One region of the Novosphingobium sp. ZW T3_23 genome, then DNA from elsewhere that is predicted to be linked to it. Evidence: predicted binding sites of a transcription regulator. Region 1 holds the regulator's gene; each other region holds the start of a gene.
What was found. Region 1 encodes LexA, which represses DNA repair genes until DNA is damaged. Its sites were predicted from a motif close to GTTCCNCNCTTGTTCT; they were not measured.

Region 1 (2,200 bases):
GGGAAATCCGGTTTCCAGCCTCGTAACGGCCTACCTCTTCCTGCTTCCGGTGCTGCGCGCGCTCTCTGGCGCGTCCGGCGCGCTTGCCAGGCCGATTACGGCCCGCCTGTCGCAGCCGCTCCAACCCGGCAGCGCGCGTCGAGAGTTCGTGAGGGGCTGTTGGGACGGGGAGACGGTGCACGCGCTATCGCTCCAGGATAGCGGAGCACTGTCGTCGCTCGCAGCCAGCAACGTTCTGATCGATCGCCCTGCACAGGCCCCGCGCGCGGAAGTGGGGGACACGGTTCAGATGTTCTTGCTCCAAAATGGCGGTATTGCTTGACGATACCCTGTTCGTTGCATAATTGTTCCCTCAATGTTCACGAACGCGATACTTGAAAGGCTGCTGGCCTGACAGGGCTGTTCGTCGGACGGGATTGGGCCAAGTGCCGCAGAACACATGAGGCTAAGCAGATGTTGACGCGCAAGCAGCACGAGTTGCTCCGGTTCATCCAGGTCCGGCTTGAGGAAAGCGGCATTTCCCCCAGTTTCGAGGAAATGAAGGAAGCCCTCGACCTCAAGTCCAAGTCGGGTGTTCACCGGCTGATCTCGGCGCTTGAAGAGCGCGGCTTCATCCGCCGTCTCCCCAACCGCGCCAGAGCACTCGAAGTGCTTCGTCAGCCTGAAGATGCAACGAGCAAGCCGCCAAAGCCGGCGTCTGCCAAGGAAATCGCCTCGCGCGCACCGGCTGTTGGCCGTCCGGCGAACGACGTCATAGAAATCCCCCTACACGGCCGCATTGCAGCCGGTGTCCCTATCGAAGCGCTGGAAGGCCAGTCTTCGCTACCGGTACCCGCGGCACTTCTAGGTTCCGGCGATCACTACGCCCTCGAAGTGTCGGGGGATTCGATGGTGGAAGCGGGAATTCTCGATGGAGATTTCGCGCTGGTGAAGCGCACCACTACTGCACGGGACGGCGAGATCGTGGTCGCGCTCATCCGTGGAGAAGAAGCTACGCTGAAGTACCTGCGGCGGGAAGACGGAATGGTTCGGCTCGACCCAGCGAATGCGGCCTATGAGCCTCAGATCTACGGCCCGGACGAAGTAGAAGTTCAAGGCAAGCTCGCTGGGTTGCTGCGCCGGTATCACTGATCGGCAAAAGGGGGACGGAACGCCCTCCCCTGCCTGTCCAATGTCGTCACGCCAGCTAGTGTTGTACTTGCTTGAGCACGCCATTGCGCCACCATCCATGGTCGCCCTGCGTCTCGGCTACCGATGTCAGCCTCCGGTTTTTCAAATCAATCGTGACGCCTCCCGTACGGTCCAGCATTCGTCGATCGACCTTTAGCCATTTGGGACGGCATGTGGTTGGCAAGCGACGGTGCGCGATGACGATATCCGATCGCGCGCAGGCCCTTGCCAAGGCATCTTCCGGTACGGGCAGATCCCCTCTGGCGATCAGAAGATGGCGAGTGGAATAGCCGTCCTTGAGCGCCACTTTGCAGAAATCTTCGTTGCACTTGGCTTGAGGGTTGGAGCGCATCAATTCCGGATCATCCAGGACGCCGGCTGACTCCATGATGTTATCCAAGGCATAGTCGCTCGAACTGTCGCGTAAGGTAACAAGGCGCTCGCTGACAGGATCGATCCATGCCACGTGACGGCCGTTTCCAGAAATCATGACGTCCGGCGCCTGGATCATCATCAGCCCAAGGTATCCGGCAGCTATCGCAGCCAATCCCCAGAGACGTGCAAGGCTTTGAACCAGGCAAAGCCACAGCCCTCCGACCACGAACAGCATGAAGTGCCATTCGCCCATGCGCGGCATCACCTTTACGGCACCCGGCTGCGCGGCGACCCATCGCGCGATCTCCAACAATGCATCCACCGCATGGTGCGCCAACCACCAGACCGGCGCGCCAAGACCCACGACGTCTAATGCCAGCGCTAATGCGACCAGGGGCATGACGATCAGGGTCGTCAGAGGGATTGCAAGAAGGTTCGCGAAAGCCCCGTAAAACCCCGCGCGATGGAAATGGTACATCCCGATAGGCATCAGCGCCGCTTCGATGGCGATACCCATGACAAGCATGAGCGCGAAACTGCGGAGCGCCTTGGTTAAAATCGCTTCATCTCGCGGTGCCAGCCAGTGCTTGATCGGTGCGGAGTCGCTCAATGCGACCAGGACCATCACAGCGGCAAAGCTCATCTGAAAACTCGG
Region 2 (2,200 bases), on a different contig from region 1:
CGAGGGTCTTGGTGAAGGCGACCTGTTCCTCGTCCGTGAAGTTCACCTGCGGGAAAACCAGAACGCCCCGCGCCTCAAGAAGCTCGCGGATTTCCGTGGCGACAGCGCCCGAAAGCAGTTCTTCGCGGGTGTTGAGCACGCGACTGCCGATCTTGGGCTTGATCTCCTCGGCCCGGAGCTTGGTCTGGGTTGCCACCGACATCTCTCGTATTCTCCCGTATCATGGTCTGCCGCCATAGCGACTCATGGGAGAACAATACGCCGCCTGAACACCAGTTCAAACAAATGTGCAATGCAGCCGCGATCTATCGCGCGGCCGGCCGGTACAGCTTAGGGCGCTTCTCAGGGATCTGCTCAACCAGGGGGCAGCAGTCTGTCCAGCCAGGACTCGACGATGGCGCGGGCCTGCTCGTGCCCATCTTCGACGCCGAGCGACTGTTCCATCACGATGCAGCGACCGATCCCGGCAAGGATAACCGAGAGACCCGCCGGATCGAACCCCTCCAGCGCTTTCAACCGATCGCCGAGGAGGTGCTTCAGAAGCTCGACCTGCCGCGCACGCATCGCAAAGCTGTGCTCCGCCATGGCCTCCCGAACGGCGGGACGATGGTTGGCCAGCGCCATGAATTCAAGCGACATCGCTGTCCGGCTGGTATCGACGAAAAAGCGCCAGAGCGCCCGCACGGGATCGTCGGAAGCCAGCGCGGAATCGATCATCCGGTCGCTGTCGGCTGCGCCCTGGCGGCACACTTCCAGAAGCAGGTCGTCCGTCGTGGGAAAGTAGTAGTGGACCAGCGATGGCTTCAGCCCCGCCCTGGCCGCCACGCGCCGGGTGCTGGCGGCGGCATAGCCCTCGTCCCTGATCAGTTCCACCGTCGCCTCGACGATGCGCGCCCGCGTCGCGGATGTTTCTGCCCCAATCCTGCGCGCTGCGCCTGCCATGCAATCTCCTGTGCCCGCCAGCCGCTCGGCACGGTCCGGTTCGATGTCCGCGCCTGACTAGGCTCTGCCAACGGCCAGATCAACCGGACGGTTCGGCTTGCGTTATGTTCCCTTTTTGTTCATATTTGTCCGATGCAAGTTCACAAGGGAAGAGGGGCCGTCAGCGGCCAGGCCAGCAAGCGCTTCAATCTTCCCCAACGGGAGGCGGACGGCGACTGGCTGGACGCAATGGAGGACATCGACGGTCCGGCCCGACACCCCGCCACCACCGTCACCGAAGAGCACCCCCGCTCGATCCTGTCGTTCAACAAGTCTCCCGACATTCCCTTCGACCGCTCGATCAATGCCTATCGGGGCTGCGAGCACGGCTGCATCTATTGCTTTGCCCGCCCGACCCATGCCTACCACGATCTGTCGCCGGGCCTCGATTTCGAGACCAAGCTGTTCGCAAAACCGGACGCGGCGAAGATGCTGCGCGAAACCCTGGCCAAGCCGAGCTACCGTCCCGCTCCCATAGCCATGGGCACCAATACCGACCCCTATCAGCCCATCGAAGGACGCTATCGTATCACGCGCAACCTGCTCGAAGTGTGCCTTGAGGCGCGGCATCCGGTCACTATCACAACCAAATCGGACCGGGTTCTTCATGACCTCGACCTGATCTCTCAATTGGCGCGGCGGAACCTGGTGGCGGTCGCCATATCGGTCACTAGCATGGACGCGAAGCTCTCCCGCCTGCTGGAACCGCGCGCAGCCGCGCCTGCAAAGCGGATAGCGGCGCTTGGCAAGCTGGCGGAAGCAGGCGTGCCGGCCCATGTCTCGATAGCGCCGGTAATCCCTTCGATAACGGATCAGTTCCTGGAGGACATCCTCCTTGCCGCGCGCGAACAGGGCATCGATCGCGCAACCTGGATCATGATACGCCTGCCCCACGAAGTGGCGCCGCTATTCCGCGAGTGGCTGGAGGCGCACTTTCCCGATCGCGCGAGCAAGGTCATGGCAACGATCCAGTCGATGCGCGGTGGGCGCGACAACGACCCCGAATTCTTCACCCGCATGCGACCCAGCGGTGTCTGGGCGGACCTGTTTCGTCGGCGGTTCAAGGTCGCCATGCAGCGCATGGGATTTTCCCGGCCGGAGATTTCGCTGGATTGTTCGGGTTTTCGCCGTCCTTCGCTGGACGGCCAGCTTTCGCTGTTATGAACGCCTTGCCCATCACCGCGCGTCCGGCAACCGGATCCATCCTCGCGCGTTCCCT
Region 3 (2,200 bases), on a different contig from region 1:
CGGCCGAAGATCCAGGCCTGAAAGAGCGCCAGCCATACAAGGCGTTCCTCGAGCACGATATTGGGAGAATCAAGCAGGTTGGAAAGCAGGGCTTTTTTGAAGTCGCTTCGGCCACGCACGCGGGCATGACTGAAGACGATTTTCACGTCCACGCACGCGATTGGCTGGTTCACGCAAGAAATCCCACAAACGGGCAGCGTTTCGTCGATCTGGTGTATCGCCCGCAGCTCGAGCTCATGGAATATCTAAGGCAGAATGGCTTTCGCGTTTTCATCGTGTCAGGTGGGGGGATCGACCTCATTCGTGCATTCTCTGAAGAGGTCTACGGGATCGCTCGCTCGCAGGTTGTTGGGTCAAGCGTCAGGACCCGAATGGAAGTCTCCGACGGGAAAATAGGCTTGCTGAAACTTGCGGAATTGCAAAGCTTCGATGACCGGGAAGCTAAGGTGCAGAATATCGCTCTTCATATTGGTCGCCGGCCGATCTTCGCATTTGGGAACTCCGACGGCGATCTCGCGATGCTCAGATACACGTCATCGGGAAGCGGACTGCGACTGGCTCTTCTGCTTCACCATGATGATGGACAGCGGGAGTTTGCTTACGATCGGGACTTTGCCGTAAGCCCTTTAGCAGAGGCTCTCGATCGCGCGGAAGAATTTGGCATCACGGTGGTCAGTCTCAAAAATGACTGGAGCGAAGTTTATGCTGAACAACGTTCATTCGGGCGAAAATGAAATCGAGTGTCCTATGACCGGTATGCTGCGGTGAGCTGCCATTCCGCCCTAGGTAATGAACGTCGCCTAGTCCCAAGCCCTTCCTATCACGGCCGGCCCCTGTCGGTCGTTTAGCCGCCAAATTTGGTTGCCCGGGTGCGGACGGTCCTCTGCGCATGGCTCGCGCGTTGCAAGTGCAATTTCATATTTTAGCGAATTGGTCCGGTGCAGTCTTCTGTCCAGCCTTTTGATGCAGTGCCGTATTTGGCCCCGCAGGTAGCACATCATGGCTGGTCCCAGTTTACTCCCACGGGTTCACCCATTTCAGCGACACCGCCTATCAGCATTGCAACGCAAGCAAAAATGTGGCATTGTTCCATATATGTTCCTGTGGGGTAAGAATGTCAGACGGCAGCGCTATTGAATGGACCGATGCGACGTGGAACCCGGTAACCGGTTGCACGAAGATCACCGCAGGCTGCGATAACTGCTACGCCGAACGTTTCTCCGAACGCTGGCGCAACGTTGCCGGACATCCATTTGAACGCGGCTTCGATCTAGTTCTGCGACCTGAGCGCCTTGAACAGCCAATAGCGTGGAAGCGGCCACGAATGATCTTCGTCAACTCGATGAGTGACCTCTTCCACAAGAAGGTTCCGGGCGAATTCATCGACCGTGTGTTCGAGACCATGGAAAAGGCGGACTGGCACGTGTTCCAGGTGCTAACCAAGCGCAGTTCGCGCATGCGCGACTACCTCACACGGCGATACCGCGACGCGACACCGCCGGCGCATATCTGGCTGGGAGTTTCAGTCGAGAACGGCGCTTCAGGCGCGCGGATCGAGCATTTGCGCCAATCGCCTGCAGGCGTTCGGTTTCTATCCGTCGAACCGCTCATCGGTGCTGTCGGCGAGGTCGACCTTCTCGGAATCCACTGGGTCATTGCGGGCGGCGAGAGCGGGCCCGGAGCGCGACCGATGGCGATTGAATGGGCGCGAGAGATCCGCGATCAGTGCACTGCCCAGGGCATCGCCTTTTTCTTCAAGCAGTGGGGCGGGATCCGGCCGAAGTCAGGCGGGCGGGAACTCGACGGGCGAGAGTGGAACGACCTTCCCGTCGCAGTGGCTTCGCGAGCCGCCTGATGCGTCCCGATCTGTCGAACTACGCTGGCCGGGAACAGGCCTATGTGAAACATCACTTTCTGGCCGACTATGTCGAACGGCTGGTGTTCAAGGTCGCCAGTGCTTACCCGGATGTCGTCTACATCGACGGCTTTAGCGGTCCCTGGAAAGACCAGGGTCAGAATTTCGAAGACACCTCGTTCGGCATTGCACTTGAAGCGCTCCGAAAAGCCAAGGCCGAATGGAAGCGCATAAAAGGGGTGGACGTCACCATGACGGCGCTGCTCGTCGAGCGCGATCCGGAGGCCTATCGCCGGCTGCAGGATGTGATCCCCCTCTATCCGGACATCCGTATCAAGACCTTCC
Region 4 (2,200 bases), on a different contig from region 1:
CGATATCCAGCGGTAGCATGCCGGTGGCGGGATCGGCAGCGGCCCCCACCTCCTGCGGCGAGAATTGATAGAACCGGATCAGCCAGTCCGACTGATAGAGCCGGTGTTCCCGCATCAGTGGCGGACGGCGCAAGGGCAGCACGGTGCTGGCGTCGGGAATCGGGCTGAAGGCCGAATAGTAGACGCGCTTGAGATCGAACTTTTCGTAAAGCGACGCCGCGCGCGAAACGATGTCGCGGTCGGTCGCGGCATCGGCTCCGACGATCATCTGGGTCGATTGCCCCGCGGGCGCGAAGGCAGGGGCGGAGCGAAAGCGCTTGCGGGCATCGGCGCCGTCCTCGATCGCGGAGCGCATGGTGCCCATCGCGCCTTCGATGCGGGCCTGCGACTTTTCGGGTGCCAGTCGCTGAAGTCCGCTGACGGTGGGCAGTTCGACATTGATCGACACGCGGTCGGCGTGGCGACCCGCCGCCTCCACCAGGGCCGCATCGGCATCGGGGATGGTCTTCAGGTGGATATAGCCGCGAAAATCGTGATCCTCCCGCAAGGATCGCGCCACTTCGACGATCTGTTCCATCGTATAGTCGGGCGTGCGGATGATGCCGGACGAGAGAAACAGCCCCTCGATGTAGTTCCGACGATAGAAATCCAGCGTCAGTTCCACCACCTCCTTCGCCGTGAAGCGGGCGCGGCGCACGTTGGAAGACTTGCGGTTGATGCAGTAATGACAATCGAAAATGCAGCTGTTGGTCAGCAATATCTTGAGCAGGCTGATGCAGCGACCGTCGGGCGCGTAAGCGTGACAGATGCCGCCGCCACCCAAAGTAGAGCCGATGCCCTTGCCATCCCGCGAATCCCGTTTCTTGACCCCGAACGATGAGCAGGAGGCGTCATACTTGGCGGCGTCTGCAAGGATGGTGAGCTTTTCCGAGATTTCGAGCGCGGGCATTTGTACGAAGCCTTGTGTTCCGCGCCGAAGTCAGCGTGGGTCGAAGCTGTAAAATGGCCGATCAGCGAAACCGATGCAATCGAAATGTTCCTATCATGTTCTATTTTTGCGATCGTTTGCGGTCGATCGCGAGGGGAGATCAGTTCATGCGTTCTGCATAGCGATCGAGCGCCGCGCGGGGACTTTCCGGCCAGCGTGAAAGCACCAGAAGACGCTTGTGCCCGGCACCGATGGCCAGTTCGTCCGTCACGCCCATCCCGCCGTGAAATTGTACCATTTCGTGTGCCAGGGCGATCGACGCTTCGCTGATCCAGGCACGCGCGCCGCTGACCGCTTCCGCGAAGCCGCTGTCCTGGTGCGATACCAGCGCCAGGTTCAGCAGGGCACGGCTCTGCTCGATAGCGGCATATTGCGCGACCATGCGATGCTGGATAGCCTGGAAAGAGCCCAGTGCCGCGCCGAACTGGTCACGCGTGCGGACATAGTCGAGCGTGTCCTGGAACATCCGCTCCATCACGCCCAGCGCTTCGGCGCAGCGTGCCAGATTGGCGAATTGCTGTGCCTCGTCGATCTCGGCAATGCCGCCGTCGAGGCGGTGGTCTTCCGGAACCAGCACGCCTTCCAGCGTCAGCGCAGCGGCGATGGAGCCGTCCGCCAGCGGCCATTCGCGCCGCGCGAGGCCGGGGGTGTTGGCGGGGACCAGAAACAGCGCGATGCCTTGCGGATCGTCCGGTGCGCCGGTGAGCCGGGCGGAAACGATGTAGCCGTCCGCACCGCCGCCCGAGATGCAATAGGGCTTGGCGCCATCGATTCGATAGCTCCCGTCCTGCTCCCGCGCGGAGGTTTCCACCCATGGCGAGCTATCGCGCGCGTCTCCTTCGGCATGGGCCAGGGCAAGGCGCTTCTCTCCGGATAGAAGCCCGTCCAGCCACGGGCCTCTCAAGGCTTCAGGCGCGGTCAGCGCGAACAGGCGGCCGGCCAGGACCGAGGCTTCCGCCAGAGGCTCCACCACCATGCCGCGGCCGAGTGCCTCGAATATCGTGGCGATGCCGGTGGCGTCGAGGCTGAGGCCGCCCACTTCCTCGGGAAAGGGCGCGGCGATCAGCCCCAGTTCGCCCAGCAAGGCCCAGTTCTTCCCTGAAAAGCCGCCGGGCTCGGCCTGGAAGATGCGCCGTGTCGTGTGATCGTATGTGTTGGCGACGAAGCGCTCGGTCAGCGCCTTGAGCATTTCCTCGTCTTCGTTGAGGTCGA

Region 2: ACI3K3_RS02470 (PA0069 family radical SAM protein) is a predicted target of LexA. The motif match lies at 1,049-1,064, and genes of this name have one in related genera.
Region 3: ACI3K3_RS23445 (DUF5131 family protein) is a predicted target of LexA. The motif match lies at 1,087-1,102, and genes of this name have one in related genera.
Region 4: ACI3K3_RS20250 (putative DNA modification/repair radical SAM protein) is a predicted target of LexA. The motif match lies at 1,036-1,051, and genes of this name have one in related genera.

What each region holds. Positions count from the first base shown of each region.
Region 1 covers NZ_JBJDRF010000011.1:52,738-54,937, forward strand. Annotated here, with positions in the region: gene ACI3K3_RS08645 (molybdopterin molybdotransferase MoeA) at 1-322, shown strand, start outside; gene lexA (transcriptional repressor LexA) at 454-1,131, shown strand; gene ACI3K3_RS08655 (ComEC/Rec2 family competence protein) at 1,187-2,200, opposite strand, start outside.
Region 2 covers NZ_JBJDRF010000002.1:254,834-257,033, reverse strand. Annotated here, with positions in the region: gene ACI3K3_RS02480 (TauD/TfdA dioxygenase family protein) at 1-202, opposite strand, end outside; gene ACI3K3_RS02475 (TetR/AcrR family transcriptional regulator) at 355-942, opposite strand; gene ACI3K3_RS02470 (PA0069 family radical SAM protein) at 1,075-2,145, shown strand.
Region 3 covers NZ_JBJDRF010000076.1:15,114-17,313, forward strand. Annotated here, with positions in the region: gene ACI3K3_RS23440 (HAD family hydrolase) at 1-734, shown strand, start outside; gene ACI3K3_RS23445 (DUF5131 family protein) at 1,115-1,855, shown strand; gene tcmP (three-Cys-motif partner protein TcmP) at 1,855-2,200, shown strand, end outside.
Region 4 covers NZ_JBJDRF010000051.1:22,503-24,702, forward strand. Annotated here, with positions in the region: gene ACI3K3_RS20250 (putative DNA modification/repair radical SAM protein) at 1-949, opposite strand, end outside; gene ACI3K3_RS20255 (acyl-CoA dehydrogenase family protein) at 1,089-2,200, opposite strand, start outside.